2 regions of the Geobacillus uzenensis genome follow, and region 1 is predicted to be linked to the other one. Evidence: predicted binding sites of a transcription regulator. Region 1 holds the regulator's gene; the other holds the start of a gene.

Region 1 (7,703 bases):
AACGTTTTCTGAGAACGACAAATTCAGTTCCCCGTCTAGGGAGATGTCGTTCGAGTCATACAGGACGATCAAGCGGCCAAGCTGCAAATGGCCAGCGAGTGACGCGGCTTCGCTCGCCACCCCTTCCATTAAATCGCCGTCGCCGCAAATGGCGTACGTATAATGATCGATTATATCAAACCCGTCGCGGTTGTATGTAGCCGCCAAATGCCGTTCGGCCATCGCCATGCCGACTGCCATTGCGATTCCTTGGCCGAGCGGACCAGTCGTCGCTTCCACTCCCGGCGTATGGCCGTATTCCGGATGCCCTGGCGTTTTGCTTCCCCATTGGCGGAACTGCTTCAAGTCGTCCATCGATACGTCGTAGCCGCTTAAATGAAGCAAGCTGTAAAGCAGCATCGACCCGTGTCCCGCTGACAGGACAAACCGGTCGCGGTTAAACCAGTTTGGGTTCGCCGGATTATGGTTCATAAATTTCGTCCAAAGCGTGTACGCCATCGGCGCCGCGCCCATCGGCATGCCGGGGTGCCCGGATTTCGCCTTTTCGATCGCGTCAATCGACAGCGTTCGAATGGTGGTAATCGCTAATTCTTCGATCGAATGCGCCATCGTTTTCCTCCCTTTCATCAACATGGTGTCACTTACTATCATATAGAAAATTGACTTCCTTGTACAACGATATTTTCACTGTCAGAAAAAAACAGGGCGCTCCCGCCCTTCTTGCCCGCCGCTTAATGAAGGCGACGGCGCTGACTTTCCTTCAATTTTTTTGGCGTCACGTCATTGCCGTTCGGGTCGATGACCGTCACCGTATGAAGCATATCGGTCATCGCTTTGCGGAACGCCTGAATGTATTCGCGGCGCAGCTTTGCCTGCTCGATCGTTTCTTCCGCCGACAGGCCGGACGTTTTCGCCTTTTTGGCCAGTTCGTTGATGCGGGCTAATTTTTGTTTCGAAAGCATTGGTTATCTTCTCCCATCTGTCGCATCGCTATTCTGTTTTATCTTATTCGATCGGACAGGCTAATGGCAACGGAGAAACCTTGGCCGTCTTGCGCGGCCTAACGACGTTCCTGTTCGTCCATATACTCTTGATAGCGGCGATGGACAGTCGCTTTGGACGCCGCGTAGCCAAAGCTTCGGAGCGTCGCGGCGATGTCCGCAAACGTCAAGCCGCTCCCGCGCAGGCGGACGATCTCTTCGACCGGAAGCTCGATCCGATCGCGCCCGGCGTTTTCGCCACGGCGCGTTAAGTTCCGCTCCGGACGGTAGCCGCGGGCGATGGCCCGCTGCATGCCGCGCTTAATTTTCGCATTATGTATTTTCCGCTGGTACTCCTCGACGATGGCGATGATCGACAACACCATCTCATCAGCCTCTGACAGCGGCATCTCCCCGCGGTGGCTAGCGCTGTATATTTTCACTCCCCTTTTTTTCAGGCAGTGCAGCACCGCCATGCGCGCATGGCCGCGTCCGAGCCGCGTTTCATCTTGAATGAGCAAGGCGTCGACCGCCCCTTCTTCACAAAGCGCAAGCAGCTCGAGCACCCCGTCACGGTCAGCTTCGTAGCCGCTCGCCTGCTCGGCGATCACTTTAACGACGTCAAAGCCGCACTCTTTGGCTAGCTTCTCCAGTTCGGCGCGCTGCCGTACAAGCGACGTTTCCTGCTCCGTTTTATCCGTGCTGACGCGGCAGTAAATGACCGCCTTCATGGCCAAAGCACATCCCCCCCTTCTTTCTGTTACCGCTTGACAGCCAATGAGCCGTCTTGCTCTGATTTTAACACAGGAATGACGATTTGTTCACCGGCGGTGAGGCGCGCGCTCGGCAAACGATTGACATCGACCACCCAGCGGATAAATTCATCCGGCGACAAGCCGTGCGCCGGCTCATACTGCTTCGCCAACCCCCAAAGCGTATCGCCGGAAGCGACCGTTACCGTCATGTATTCTTTTTTGTCAACCGGGCTGCTGGCATAAACAAACCCCGCCAAAACGAGCGTGAGCAAACATGAAAAAATGAGGTAGTGCAGCAACGTTTTCTTCATCTCCCCCACCCTTTTTTTAGAATATGTGTTCGCTTTTTCTTCATTATAGCCAAGAACGTTTGTTTGCGTCAACAAAAAAATTCGAACTTATGTTTGTTTTTCTATTCCCCCCATGCTATAATGAAAGCAAACGATGTGGCAAGAGGTGTGAAAAGGGATGACGAAACTGTCCAAACGCCAGCAACAAATTTTAGAATTTATCAAACAGGAAGTGAAAACGAAAGGCTATCCCCCGTCAGTAAGGGAAATCGGGGAAGCAGTCGGTTTGGCGTCGAGTTCGACCGTCCACGGCCACCTTGCGCGCCTAGAAAGCAAAGGGTTCATCCGCCGTGACCCGACGAAGCCGCGCGCCATTGAAATTTTGGACAGCGATCTGACGAAAGAAAGAGAAAAAGAGGAGGTCGTTTCCGTGCCGGTGATCGGCAAGGTGACGGCCGGCCAGCCGATCACTGCCGTCGAAAACATCGACGACTATTTCCCGCTGCCGAAACGGCTCGCGGCCGGCGAGGAACAGCTGTTTATGCTTGAAGTGATGGGTGACAGCATGATCGAAGCCGGCATTTTGGACGGCGACTACGTGATCGTCCGCCAGCAGTCGTCGGCCAATAACGGCGACATCGTCGTCGCCATGACGGAGGAAAACGAAGCAACAGTGAAACGGTTTTTCAAAGAAAAAGACCACATCCGCCTGCAGCCGGAAAACGCCCATCTCGAACCGATCATCGTCCGCGACTGCACGATTCTCGGCAAAGTGATCGGCGTCTATCGCCTGATCGACTAAGGGTCCGGCCGGCGCCGCGCGCCATAACAAAAGCTGCCCCGTTTGTCGGGGCAGCTTTTCGATTAGTACAGCTCCATATATTGGTCCAACTCCCATTGATGGACCGTTGTCCGATACATATCCCACTCGATTTCTTTCGCTTCGACGAAATGCTCGAATAAATGTTTGCCGAGCGCTTGGACGATCACCTCGTCCGATTTTAAGTTGTCGAGCGCTTCGATCAGCGTTGCCGGCAAATCGACAATCCCTTCCTCGAGCCGCTCTTCTTTCGTCATGACGTAAATGTTTCGGTCAACCGGCGCTGGAGGAGTGAGCTTGTTGCGAATGCCGTCAAGCCCGGCTGCCAACAGCACAGCCATCGCCAAGTACGGGTTCGCCGCCGGATCGACGCTGCGCACTTCAATGCGCGTGCTCATGCCGCGCGAAGCTGGAATGCGGATAAGCGGGCTGCGGTTGCGCGCCGACCAGGCAACATAACATGGCGCCTCATAGCCCGGAACGAGCCGCTTGTACGAGTTGACCGTCGGGTTGGTCACCGCTGTAAAGTTCGGCGCATGCTTCAGCACGCCGGCGATAAACTGGCGGGCCGTATCGCTCAACTGCAAATCGCCGTTCGGGTCAAAAAAGGCGTTTTCGTTGTTGCGGAACAGCGACAAGTTGCAGTGCATTCCCGAACCGTTAATGCCAAAAATCGGCTTCGGCATAAACGTCGCGTGCAGCCCATGTTTGCGGGCGATCGTTTTAACGACGAGCTTAAACGTTTGAATGTCGTCGCATGCTTTGATGGCATGGGCGTATTTAAAATCGATCTCGTGCTGGCCCGGGGCGACTTCATGGTGCGACGCTTCAATTTCAAAGCCCATCTCCTCAAGCTCAAGCACGATATCGCGCCGGCAGTTTTCCCCTAAGTCGGTCGGCGCCAAGTCGAAGTAGCCGCCGCGGTCGTTCAGTTCCATCGTCGGACGGCCATTTTCATCGAGCTTAAAGAGGAAAAACTCCGGTTCCGCTCCCAAGTTGAACGCCGTAAAGCCGAGCGCTTCCATCTCTTTCAACACGCGCTTTAAATTGTAGCGCGGGCAGCCTTCAAACGGCGTGCCGTCCGCATTGTAAATGTCGCAAATAAAGCGGGCGACTTTTCCTTTTTCCGACGTCCACGGGAAGATGACAAACGTGTCCAAATCCGGATACAAATACATGTCCGATTCTTCGATGCGGACAAACCCCTCGATCGAAGACCCGTCAAACATCATTTTATTATTGAGCGCTTTCTCAAGTTGGCTGATCGGGATTTCGACGTTTTTGATCGTCCCCAAAATATCGGTGAATTGCAGGCGAATGTACTTGACGTTTTCTTCTTTGACGATGCGCATAATGTCTTCGCGCGTATATTTTGCCATGTTGAAACTCCTCCCCGGCTCCGAAATCATTTCCCATCATTAGTGAAAGAAGCGAGCGAGATCTCCTTGGCGAAGCGATGCGCGCTGAAACCGTCCGGCCTGCAGCAGCTCCGTCCGCAAAATCTCGCGCAACTCCTCGTCGGACAGCTTCGGTTTCCCCACTTTTTCGACCTTTTCCGGCTGCTCATGGCGCCCTTCTTGCCGGGCGGCGAAAATTTGCTTGATGCCGGCGAGGTTTACGCCTTGGTCAATCAAGTCTTTAATCTCGAGCAAACGGTCGATGTCGTTGAGTGAAAACAGCCGCCGGTTGCCCTCGGTGCGCGCTGGCGTGACGAGGCCGTGCTCTTCGTAATAGCGGATTTGGCGGGCGGATAGATCCGTCAGCTGCATCACAATCCCAATCGGAAACAATGGCATGGAACGACGAATATGGCTGCTCATGCCAATTCCTCCTCGCTTTTGATACTTTCATTTTACCATAATGTCAAGAAACGAGTCAATCAAGCGTTACATTTTCTCACAAACAAATCAACTGCTGTTCAAGCAAGCGGTGAACGGCTGAACAAACAGCGATTTTCACGTGCGAATACGTCAAGCCGCCTTGAACGTATGCGACATATGGCGGACGCAGCGGCCCATCTGCCGTCAGCTCAATGCTCGCCCCTTGCACGAACGTGCCCGCGGCCATGATCACTTTATCCTCGTAGCCGGGCATCTCGCCTGGGTACGGGGTAAAATGGGCGTTCACCGGGGAAGCCGCTTGAATGGCCTGGCAAAAAGCAACCATTTGCTCCGGGTCGTCAAAACGAACCGACTGTACGAGATCGGTGCGCTTAGCGTCCCATGCCGGCGACGTCTCAAGCCCTATCCGCTCGAGCAGCGCAGCGGTGAACACCGCCCCTTTGAGCGCCTGTCCGACAACGTGCGGAGCAAGGAAAAACCCTTGGTACATATCAGGAAGGCTGTACAGTGACGGGCCGACTTCGGCGCCGATGCCCGGTGAGGTCATCCGGCAGGCGCACGCGTCGACGTATTTTTGCTTTCCGACGATATAGCCGCCCGTTTTCGCCAAGCCCCCTCCTGGGTTTTTGATCAGCGAGCCAGCCATAAGGTCGGCGCCGACATGGCACGGCTCTTTCTCCTCAACAAACTCGCCGTAGCAGTTGTCGACAAACACGACGACGTCGGGCTTGACCGCCTTCACAAAGGCGATCATCTCAGCGATTTCATCGACCGTAAACGACGGGCGTGTCGCATAGCCGCGCGAACGCTGAATGCCGATCATTTTCGTCCGCTCGTTCATCGCCGCGCGCACCGTTGGAAAATCAACGGCCCCGTCCGCCGTAAGCGGCACGCTCCGATAACGAATGCCAAACTCTTTCAGCGAGCCGACGCCGCTGCCGCGGACGCCGACGATCTCCTCGAGCGTATCGTACGGGGCGCCGGTGATGTAAAGCAATTCATCGCCAGGGCGCAACACGCCAAACAGTGCAATGGCGATCGCGTGCGTGCCGGAAATGATTTGCGGGCGGACAAGGCCGGCTTCCGCACCGAATACGTCCGCGTAAATGCGGTCAAGCGTGTCACGGCCCGCATCGTCATAACCGTAGCCGGTCGACGGGATGAAGTGGCCGTCGCTCACTTGATGGCGGCGGAAACTGTCGAGAACGCGATATTGGTTCTCATCGACACGCTCATCGATCAAGCGATGGATCGGCGCAATTTGTGTTTCAACTTCTTCGATGAAAGCAGCGATTGTTTCTCCGTATCTCCACTGTGTCCAAAACATAGATGAACCCTTTCTACCGTTGAAATGATTGCAGCTCCCCGTAGAGCGGGTGCGTCGGCAGCACGTACCCTTGACACTCGTACGTGCCCCCTTGTTCATTATAATGCCATTCATGCAAAATCGTGTCCGTTTTTAACTGGGCGAGCAATTTTCCTTTCCCGCTCGGAATCGACACGTCATAACGGCTCATTTGCTGTTTCACCGCTTCTTCGATAAAGCGGCGGAGCCGGTCGACATCGGCGGCCGAGAGCGCGCTCATCACGATCGCATCGGTTGTCGTCGGGAGAAATTCCGGCGTTTGCCGGTCGCTTTTATTGTAAACGGTGACGGCCGGAATTGAAGAAGCTCCTAGCTCCGCCAAGAGCCGCGATACGGTGCGCTCATGTTCGGCATAATCCGGATGCGACGAATCGACGACATGAAGCAGCAAATCCGCTTCCTTCACTTCTTCAAGCGTTGAGCGAAACGCAGCGACAAGCGTCGTCGGCAAGTCTTGAATGAATCCGACCGTATCGGTGAGAAGCACCGTATACCCGCACGGCAACACGCACTTGCGCGTAAGCGGATCGAGCGTGGCAAACAGCAAGTTTTCTTCCAATGAGTCGGCGGCCGTCAGCCGGTTAAAGAGCGTCGACTTGCCGGCGTTCGTATAGCCGACAAGCGCCACTTGAAAGGCGCGGTTTTTTTGCCGGCGCTCCCGGTACCGCCCGCGATGCTCGGCGATGCGCCGCAGCTCGCCTTTAATGTCGTCGATGCGGCGGCGAATGTGGCGCCGATCCGTTTCAAGCTTCGTCTCCCCCGGACCGCGCGTGCCGATGCCGCCGCCAAGGCGGGATAGCGCCTCCCCTTGGCCGCTCAGGCGCGGCAGCATGTACTCGAGCTGAGCGAGCTCAACTTGCAGCTTTCCTTCTTTCGAACGGGCGCGTTGGGCAAAGATATCTAAAATGAGCTGTGTCCGGTCAATGACTTTCACTTCGCCAAGCATGTTCGTCAAATTGCGGGCCTGGCTTGGCGACAGTTCGCTGTTGAAGACGATGAGATCCGGTTCGAGCTCCTTGACGAGGGCGGCCAGCTCTTCCGTTTTCCCTTTGCCGATATACGTGGCTGGATGCGGCGCTTCGCGTTTTTGCACAAGTTGAGCCGCCACCTCGCCGTTCGCCGTCGCAACGAGCGAAGCAAGCTCTTCCATTGAATAACGAAACCGCTCGTCATCAACACCGGCGAGTTGGCAGCCGACGATGATCGCTTGTTCGCGGCCCATGACATCCCTTCCTTTCTGACGGACCTTTTTGCCTGCTTTCATCATACCAAATCGGCCGCCCTCCTGCTAGTTCGTTCAAAAAATGATTGATTTTCCGCCGTTTTTGCCCCTACAATGATACAAGAACACCGCACGGAAAGGAACAGCGAGAATGACGTGGGAAGTGTTGAGCATCATCGGGACGATTGCTTTTGCCATCAGCGGGGCGATCGTCGCGATGGAAGAAGAGTACGACTTGCTTGGGGTGTACATTTTAGGGATCGTCACCGCCTTTGGCGGCGGGGCGGTGCGCAATTTGTTGATCGGGGTTCCGGTGTCGGCGCTGTGGGAACAAGGTCCGCTTTTTCTCGTCGCCTTAGCTTCAATGACGATGGTCTATTTATTTCCGAAACAAATGCTCCCGCCATGGAAACGATGGGGCAACTTTTT
Region 2 (7,703 bases), on a different contig from region 1:
AGACGCTGAAATAGCAAAGAGCAGATAGGACTTTATTGGTCGACAATTCAGTATCTCCTTTCCCTGTGTCTCTACCTGTATATACGATGACCGCCGGGAAAAGTTTCCTGTTGCCGGCACAAAAGGCGTGGCGCTCACCGTTTTCTTCAAACATGATAAAAAAACGGCAAAAGCGTTACGCCTTTGCCGCCTCATACCACGCCTGCATGCGCGCCCGGTCGCGCTCCAAAATCGGTTTCAAATAGCGGCCGGTGTAGGAAGCTTCGACCCCAGCCACGTGTTCCGGCGTGCCGGCCGCGACAATTTGCCCGCCGCGGTCGCCGCCTTCCGGACCTAGGTCAATGATGTAATCAGCCGTTTTAATGACGTCCAAGTTGTGTTCGATGACAAGCACCGTATCGCCGTTGTCGACCAGCCGATGAAGCACATCAAGCAGACGGGCGATGTCATCGACGTGCAGCCCGGTCGTCGGCTCGTCTAAAATGTAGAGCGTCCGGCCGTTCGAGCGGCGGTGCAGCTCGGCAGCGAGCTTGACGCGCTGCGCCTCGCCGCCGGAGAGCGTTGTCGCCGGCTGGCCGAGCTTCATATAGCCGAGGCCGACATCATACAACGTCTCTAGCTTGCGCTTAATTTTCGGAATCGAAGCGAAAAAGTCCAGCGCATCTTCGACCGTCATGTCCAGCACGTCGGCGATAGTTTTCCCTTTGTATGTCACTTCAAGCGTCTCGCGGTTGTACCGTTTGCCGTGGCATACTTCGCAAGGGACGTATACGTCCGGCAAAAAGTGCATTTCAATTTTGATGATCCCATCGCCATGGCACGCCTCGCAGCGCCCGCCTTTGACGTTGAAGCTGAAGCGCCCTTTTTTGTAGCCGCGCACTTTCGCTTCGTTCGTGGCAGCAAACACGTCGCGAATGTCATCAAACACCCCGGTGTAGGTCGCTGGGTTCGACCGCGGGGTGCGGCCGATCGGCGACTGGTCGATGTCAATCACTTTGTCGAGGTGCTCAAGCCCGCGGATGTCGCGATGTTCCCCCGGTTTCGCTTTTGCCCGGTGCAGCTTTTGCGCGAGCGCCTTATAAAGCACCTCGTTCACGAGCGTGCTTTTGCCTGAACCCGACACCCCGGTGACAGCGACGAACGTGCCGAGCGGGATGTTCACCGAGACGTTTTTCAAGTTGTGCTCGCGGGCGCCGACGACCTCGAGCCACCGTCCGTCCGGCTGGCGCCGTTCGGCCGGGATCGGGATGAATTTTTTCCCGGATAAATATTGACCGGTGAGCGAGTTCGGATCATTCATCACCTCTTCCGGCGTGCCGGCCGCGACGACCTCGCCGCCGTGAATGCCCGCCCCTGGGCCGATGTCAATCAAATAGTCGGCCGCAAGCATCGTATCTTCGTCATGTTCGACGACAATGAGCGTATTGCCAAGGTCGCGCATGCTTTTTAACGTCGCGATCAGCCGGTCGTTGTCGCGCTGATGCAGTCCGATCGACGGCTCATCGAGCACGTACAACACCCCCGTCAGCCGCGAGCCGATTTGCGTCGCTAACCGGATGCGCTGCGCCTCGCCGCCGGAAAGCGTGCCCGCTGAGCGGCTGAGCGTCAAATAGTCGAGGCCGACGTTTTGCAAGAAGCCGAGCCGGTCGCGAATTTCACGCAAAATGAGGCGGGCGATTTGCGCTTCTTTTTCCGTCAGTTCCAATCCGTCAAAAAAGGCGAGCGCTTCGGTCACCGACATCGCGGTCACTTCGCCGATATGCTTGCCGCCGACCAAGACGGCGAGGCTTTCTTTTTTCAGCCGATAGCCTTGGCACGTCGGGCACGGCTGTTCGGCCATATATTTTTCCATTTGTTCGCGGATGTAATCGGAGCTTGTCTCCCGGTAACGGCGTTCGACGTTCGGAATGACGCCTTCAAACTGGATATATTGTTCGCGCACCTGGCCAAAATCGGTCGTATAGCGGAAATAAATCGGCTCCCCGCCGCTGCCGTACAAAATCTTCTCCAGCTGCTCTTTTGGCAGCTCTTTTACCGGCACGTCCATCGGGATGCCGTAATGGCGGCACACCGCCTCAAGCAGCTGCGGGTAATATTGCGAGCTTTGCGGCTCCCACGGAGCGATGGCGTGCTCCTTCAATGTCAATTCATCGTTCGGGATGATAAGGTCCGGATCGACTTCGAGCTTCACCCCGAGCCCGTCGCAGTCCGGACAGGCGCCAAACGGGCTGTTGAACGAAAACAGGCGCGGCTCAAGCTCCCCGATCGAAAAGCCGCAATACGGGCAGGCGTGCTTTTCGCTGAACAACAGCTCCTCCTGGCCGACGACGTCAACGATCACTTTGCCGTCCGCGAGCTTCAATGCCGTCTCCAGCGAATCGGCGAGCCTTGATGTGATGCCGTCTTTGATCACGATCCGGTCGACGATGACATCAATCGAATGTTTTTTGTTTTTTTCCAGCTCAATGTCTTCGGTCAACTCGCGCATCTCGCCGTCAATGCGGACGCGCACATACCCTTGCTTGCGGATATCGTCAAGCACTTTCGCATGCGTCCCTTTTCTTCCCGAGACGATCGGAGCAAGAATTTGCATTTTCGTCCGCTCCGGGTACGCGAGCAGCCGGTCGACCATTTGCTCGATCGTCTGCGATTGAATTTCGATGCCGTGCGTCGGGCAGAACGGCCGGCCGATGCGGGCGAACAGCAGCCGCAAATAATCGTAAATTTCCGTCACCGTGCCGACCGTGGAGCGCGGGTTGCGGCTCGTCGTTTTTTGGTCGATCGAAATGGCCGGCGACAGCCCTTCGATCGCATCGACATCCGGTTTGTCCATCTGTCCTAAAAACTGGCGGGCGTACGCCGATAGCGACTCGACGTAGCGCCGCTGCCCTTCCGCGTAAATCGTGTCAAACGCCAACGACGACTTGCCCGACCCAGACAACCCGGTCAACACAACGAGCTGTCCGCGCGGGATTTCAACGTCAATGTTTTTTAAGTTATGGGCACGCGCCCCTTTGACGATAATTTTATCCGTTCCGTTCACCCGGCCATCATCCTTCCGCTTTCAACTCGAAAATCGCATCGCGCAGCTGGGCGGCCCGCTCGAAGTCGAGCGCTTTGGCCGCTTCTTTCATCTCCGCTTCCAGCTGGCGGATGAGCGCTTCCCGTTCTTGTTTTGTCATGCTGGCGGCCGCCGGCTTCGCCTCGTACGTTTCCGTTTCTTCGGCCGCATACGTCGCGCGGATCACATCGCGAATCTCCTTTTGGATCGTGCGCGGCACGATGCCATGTTTGCGGTTGTATTCCTCTTGAATCGCCCGGCGCCGCTTCGTCTCTTGAATGGCGATTTCCATCGATTTCGTCACCGTATCGGCGTACATGATCACATGGCCGTTCGCGTTGCGCGCCGCGCGGCCGATCGTCTGGATGAGCGAGCGCTCCGAACGCAAAAATCCTTCTTTGTCGGCGTCCAAAATGGCGACAAGCGACACTTCCGGAATATCGAGCCCTTCGCGAAGCAAGTTGATGCCGACTAACACATCATATTTGCCAAGCCGCAAATCACGGATGATTTCAATGCGCTCAAGCGTTTTAATTTCCGAATGCAAATAGGCGACTTTCAATCCCGCCTCTTTTAAGTAATCCGTTAAATCTTCCGCCATTTTTTTCGTCAGCGTCGTCACCAATGTCCGCTCGTTCCGCTCAACGCGTTCGCGAATTTCCCCGATCAAATCGTCAATTTGCCCGGCGATCGGACGAACGTCAATCGTCGGATCGAGAAGCCCGGTCGGGCGGATGATTTGTTCAACCACACCCGGGCTATGTTCAAGCTCATACGGCCCCGGCGTCGCGGAGACATAAATAATTTGGTTGATTTTTTGCTCGAACTCTTCAAAGGTAAGCGGACGGTTATCGAGCGCCGACGGCAGGCGAAAGCCATGGTCGACGAGCACTTGCTTGCGCGCCCGGTCGCCGTTGTACATGCCGCGCAGCTGCGGCAGCGTGACGTGCGATTCATCGATGATGATCAAAAAATCGTCCGGAAAATAGTCAAGCAGCGTATACGGCGTTGAACCCGGCGGTCGGAGCGCCAAATGGCGCGAGTAGTTTTCGATTCCGGAACAAAAGCCCATTTCGCGCATCATTTCAAGGTCATAGCGCGTCCGTTGCTCGAGCCGCTGCGCTTCTAACAGCTTTCCTTGTTCGCGCAGCTCGGCAAGTCGCTCCTCGAGCTCTTGTTCGATGTTTTGAATCGCAAGCCGCATTTTCTCCTCGCGCGTGACAAAGTGCGACGCCGGGAAAATGGCGACGTGCTCACGCTCGCCGAGCACTTCACCGGTCAAGGCGTCGACTTCGCGAATGCGGTCGATTTCATCGCCAAAAAACTCGACGCGGATGCAATGCTCATCGCGCGACGCCGGAAAAATCTCGACGACATCGCCGCGGACGCGAAACGTGCCGCGCCGGAAGTCGATATCATTGCGGTCGTACTGGATATCGACCAACCGCCGCAGCAACGTGTTGCGCTCGATCTCCATGCCGACGCGCAGCGAAACGACAAGCTCGCGGTATTCTTCCGGCGACCCTAAGCCGTAAATGCACGACACGCTGGCGACGATGATGACGTCCCGCCGCTCAAACAGCGCCGATGTCGCCGAGTGCCGCAATTTATCGATCTCGTCGTTAATTTTCGCATCTTTTTCAATATACGTATCCGTTTGCGGCACATACGCTTCCGGCTGATAATAGTCGTAGTAGCTGACAAAGTATTCGACGGCGTTGTACGGGAAAAACTCCTTCAGCTCGCTGTACAACTGTCCAGCGAGCGTTTTGTTATGGGCGATCACAAGCGTCGGCTTGTTCACTTGGGCGATGACGTTCGAGATGGTGAACGTTTTGCCCGTTCCCGTCGCCCCGAGCAGCGTTTGGTGCTTCACTCCGCGCATTAAACCGTCAACCAATTGTTCAATCGCCTGCGGCTGATCGCCTTGCGGTTGATACGATGACACTAATTGAAAACGGTCGTCCACCGTTTCTCCTCCCTCTCCGATCCGTCTCTCCCCATTGTATCACATCCCCTTGGCAGATGCACAAAAAACGCGAACTGATATTCGTGCCAATCAACGCAGCGATTTCCATTGCTCCCTCTTCGTTTGCCTGCGTACAGAACGTGAAAAAGCGGGCCGCTTCGAGGCCCGCCTGTCCGTCACTTCTTCAAATTGTCCAACATCCGTCCGGCCAACAAGAAGCCGGTGATCGTCGATGCAATATCGGCGACAATTTCATGCAGTTCGTCCGTATACCCTTTGACATACGAAGCGACAAGCAACGCGATCGTCAATAACAACGCGATGTATCGGTTATAAGTCACCCGGGTAAACAACAAGACAAGCAGGCACGGAATGATGAGTGCCGCGAGAAACCACATATGCTCAGTCTCCTTTACGAAACAGCTTCGGACGCCGACGCGTCCCGATTGCGCACAAACAGCAAGCCCAGCTCATGGTGCTCATCTTCATACAACGCCCCTTGGACAAAGCGGACTTCGCCGTTATGCCCGACAACATCAAGCTTACAAAACGCCCGGTTGCGCTGCAGCGCTTCGTAAAACTCCGCCTCCGTCCGCACGGGGACGCCATTCGCTTTCATAATGATTTCTCCGATTTGCAGCCCCATTTTCTCCGCTTTCGAGCCGGGGAGCACGCCGACGATCACCAGCCCTTGCGAATGGCGGGCGAAACGGGGCGGGCGGGCGCGGTCATCGCGGTGCCCGGAAAAAGCGATCCACTCGCGGCCGACGATCGCCATAACTCCTGCGACAAACGCCAGCGGTGCGTACCACACGCTAAAAACAGCCGGCAGAGTGACAAGAAGCGCAAGCCGAAGCACACGCCGTCCCTCCTCCCGCGCCGCTTCCGGCGGCATGATGTGCTGCCGGCGTTGCGAAAAGCCGAGAAGAAACGGCACAAGCCAAAATGAATACCCGTCCCCGGCCGGAAGAAGCGGCCACCACGAGGCCGGCGGCAGCGCACCGCCGGATACCGGGAGCACGAGCGGCACAAACCAAAAGCGCTGCGCCCATTGCATGCCGACTGTCATCCCCCGCTTGCTTTTGGCCAGCTGCGGTGAGACGGCCCCGTTCCGCGAGCGGAGGATGAGCCATCCTTCCGCCAACAGCAGCAGCACAAGCAACAAAGTCAAAGACGTCCCCGCCGTTGCGCCATCGGGGAATATGCGGCCCACCATCCCGCTTGGCCCGGCTAAACCGAGCAGCACGAGCGCACCGCCAACCGTATACGCCGGCGACAATAGGCGCGCCTCCATCGTTAAGCCGATGACAACGGTCAGCGCGGTCACCATCCACACCGCCTCGCGCGGCAACGCGATCCCAACGATGATCGCCGCCGCGGACAACACCGCGCCGGCTGCCCATCCCCATGTCCAGAGCCCGCGCCATTCTTGCCACGGATGATGGATGCGCACATGAAAGTCACGGCGCTCCCGCTTCATCCGCCGCCAGCCGGCGACAATCGCTAAAAAGACGCCATAATAAAGGAGCGGCTGCCGCCATACGGCCGCGATGCCTTCAAGCAGTTCCAACCCCCATGCTGCCATCCGCTTCCCCCCCTTGCTTCGTTCACGAGTCTTTATCTTCTATTCTACCAAATGGCAACGACAAATCCCATGCCTGTTGTAATCTTTTTTGCCGCTTATGGCGAATTTGCGCCATTTTCCACTTTCTTTGCCGAATCGGCACTAGTTTTGTCGGCTAGGCAGGATTTTCAATGGAGATCGAAAAAGGATATAACAGAAGATGAAAAAGGAGGAGTGGAACGATGGAATTAAAAACAGCCGATGTCGCCGCCCGACTTGGAGTCTCGCCGAAAACGGTTCAACGCTGGGTGCGGAAATATGACATTCCGCTGCGGAAAAACGAAGCTGGCCACTATTTGTTTGATGAAAAAACAGTCGCCTTGCTCGAACGGGTCAAATTTGAACAAGGCGCGGCACTCGAAGCGCCTCCGGCACCTGACCGTCCCTCGACACCGCCGCGGAACGTTCCCATTGACGCTTTGTTTCAAGGATATGTCGAACCACAATTAACCCGGGTAGCCTCGCGCCTTGATCAACTCGAACAACAATTAGAACAAAAAGCGGATGACGTTGTTTCGATTCAGCTTCTTCATCACCGCCGGGAAATGGAAGAAATCACTGCCCGCCTCACCGCCCTCGAGCAGCTTGTCGCCCGTCTCGAACAGCAGCTGAACAATCGGCCGCCTTCCTCCCATGAAACACCGGACGAACCAAAGCGGAAACGGCGCGGTCTCGGGCGGGTGATGGGGTTGTTTGCTTGACGTCCCAGGCGTTCCGCCCTGTGCAGGGCGTTTTTTTTTTTGGCAAAAAACGTTCGCGCTCCATCCGGACATCCCCATGACAGCGGCATAAGAAAGACGCATGTCCGGCGAAACGTTCTATGGGCAACGTTTGCTTTCCCCGAAACGTAACGGCGACGGATCAAGGTGCGCGCATGCTCATAGAAAATGGTTTGCCCTCCAACCGGGGATGAAAATCACCGCTCGCCGGCGCGGGATGTTCATAGAAAAGAGCCCCCTAGGCTGGGAGCTCCGACGCTGTTTATGGGAATAACACATCTAATGCTGCTTTCAACTGTACGTCGTGCTTCGGGTCGCGGATCGCTTCCA

What was found. Region 1 encodes LexA, which represses DNA repair genes until DNA is damaged. Its sites were predicted from a motif close to CGAACATATGTTCG; they were not measured.
Region 2: a site for LexA is predicted at 5,101-5,114, ahead of uvrB (excinuclease ABC subunit UvrB). Genes of this name have one in related genera too.

Annotation. Positions count from the first base shown of each region.
Region 1 is NZ_NEWL01000006.1:461,496-469,198, forward strand. Features, by position in the region: gene tkt (transketolase) at 1-609, opposite strand, end outside; gene B9L21_RS09760 (DUF896 domain-containing protein) at 732-962, opposite strand; gene B9L21_RS09765 (recombinase family protein) at 1,061-1,711, opposite strand; gene yneA (cell division suppressor protein YneA) at 1,741-2,046, opposite strand; gene lexA (transcriptional repressor LexA) at 2,204-2,827, shown strand; gene glnA (type I glutamate--ammonia ligase) at 2,890-4,224, opposite strand; gene B9L21_RS09785 (MerR family transcriptional regulator) at 4,264-4,665, opposite strand; gene B9L21_RS09790 (aminotransferase class I/II-fold pyridoxal phosphate-dependent enzyme) at 4,742-6,013, opposite strand; gene hflX (GTPase HflX) at 6,027-7,274, opposite strand; gene B9L21_RS09800 (trimeric intracellular cation channel family protein) at 7,426-7,703, shown strand, end outside.
Region 2 is NZ_NEWL01000001.1:134,444-142,146, reverse strand. Features, by position in the region: gene B9L21_RS00615 (DUF4870 domain-containing protein) at 1-46, opposite strand, end outside; gene uvrA (excinuclease ABC subunit UvrA) at 176-3,043, opposite strand; gene uvrB (excinuclease ABC subunit UvrB) at 3,051-5,030, opposite strand; gene B9L21_RS00600 (CsbA family protein) at 5,207-5,428, opposite strand; gene B9L21_RS00595 (PDZ domain-containing protein) at 5,443-6,615, opposite strand; gene B9L21_RS00590 (MerR family transcriptional regulator) at 6,837-7,355, shown strand; gene B9L21_RS00585 (S41 family peptidase) at 7,636-7,703, opposite strand, start outside.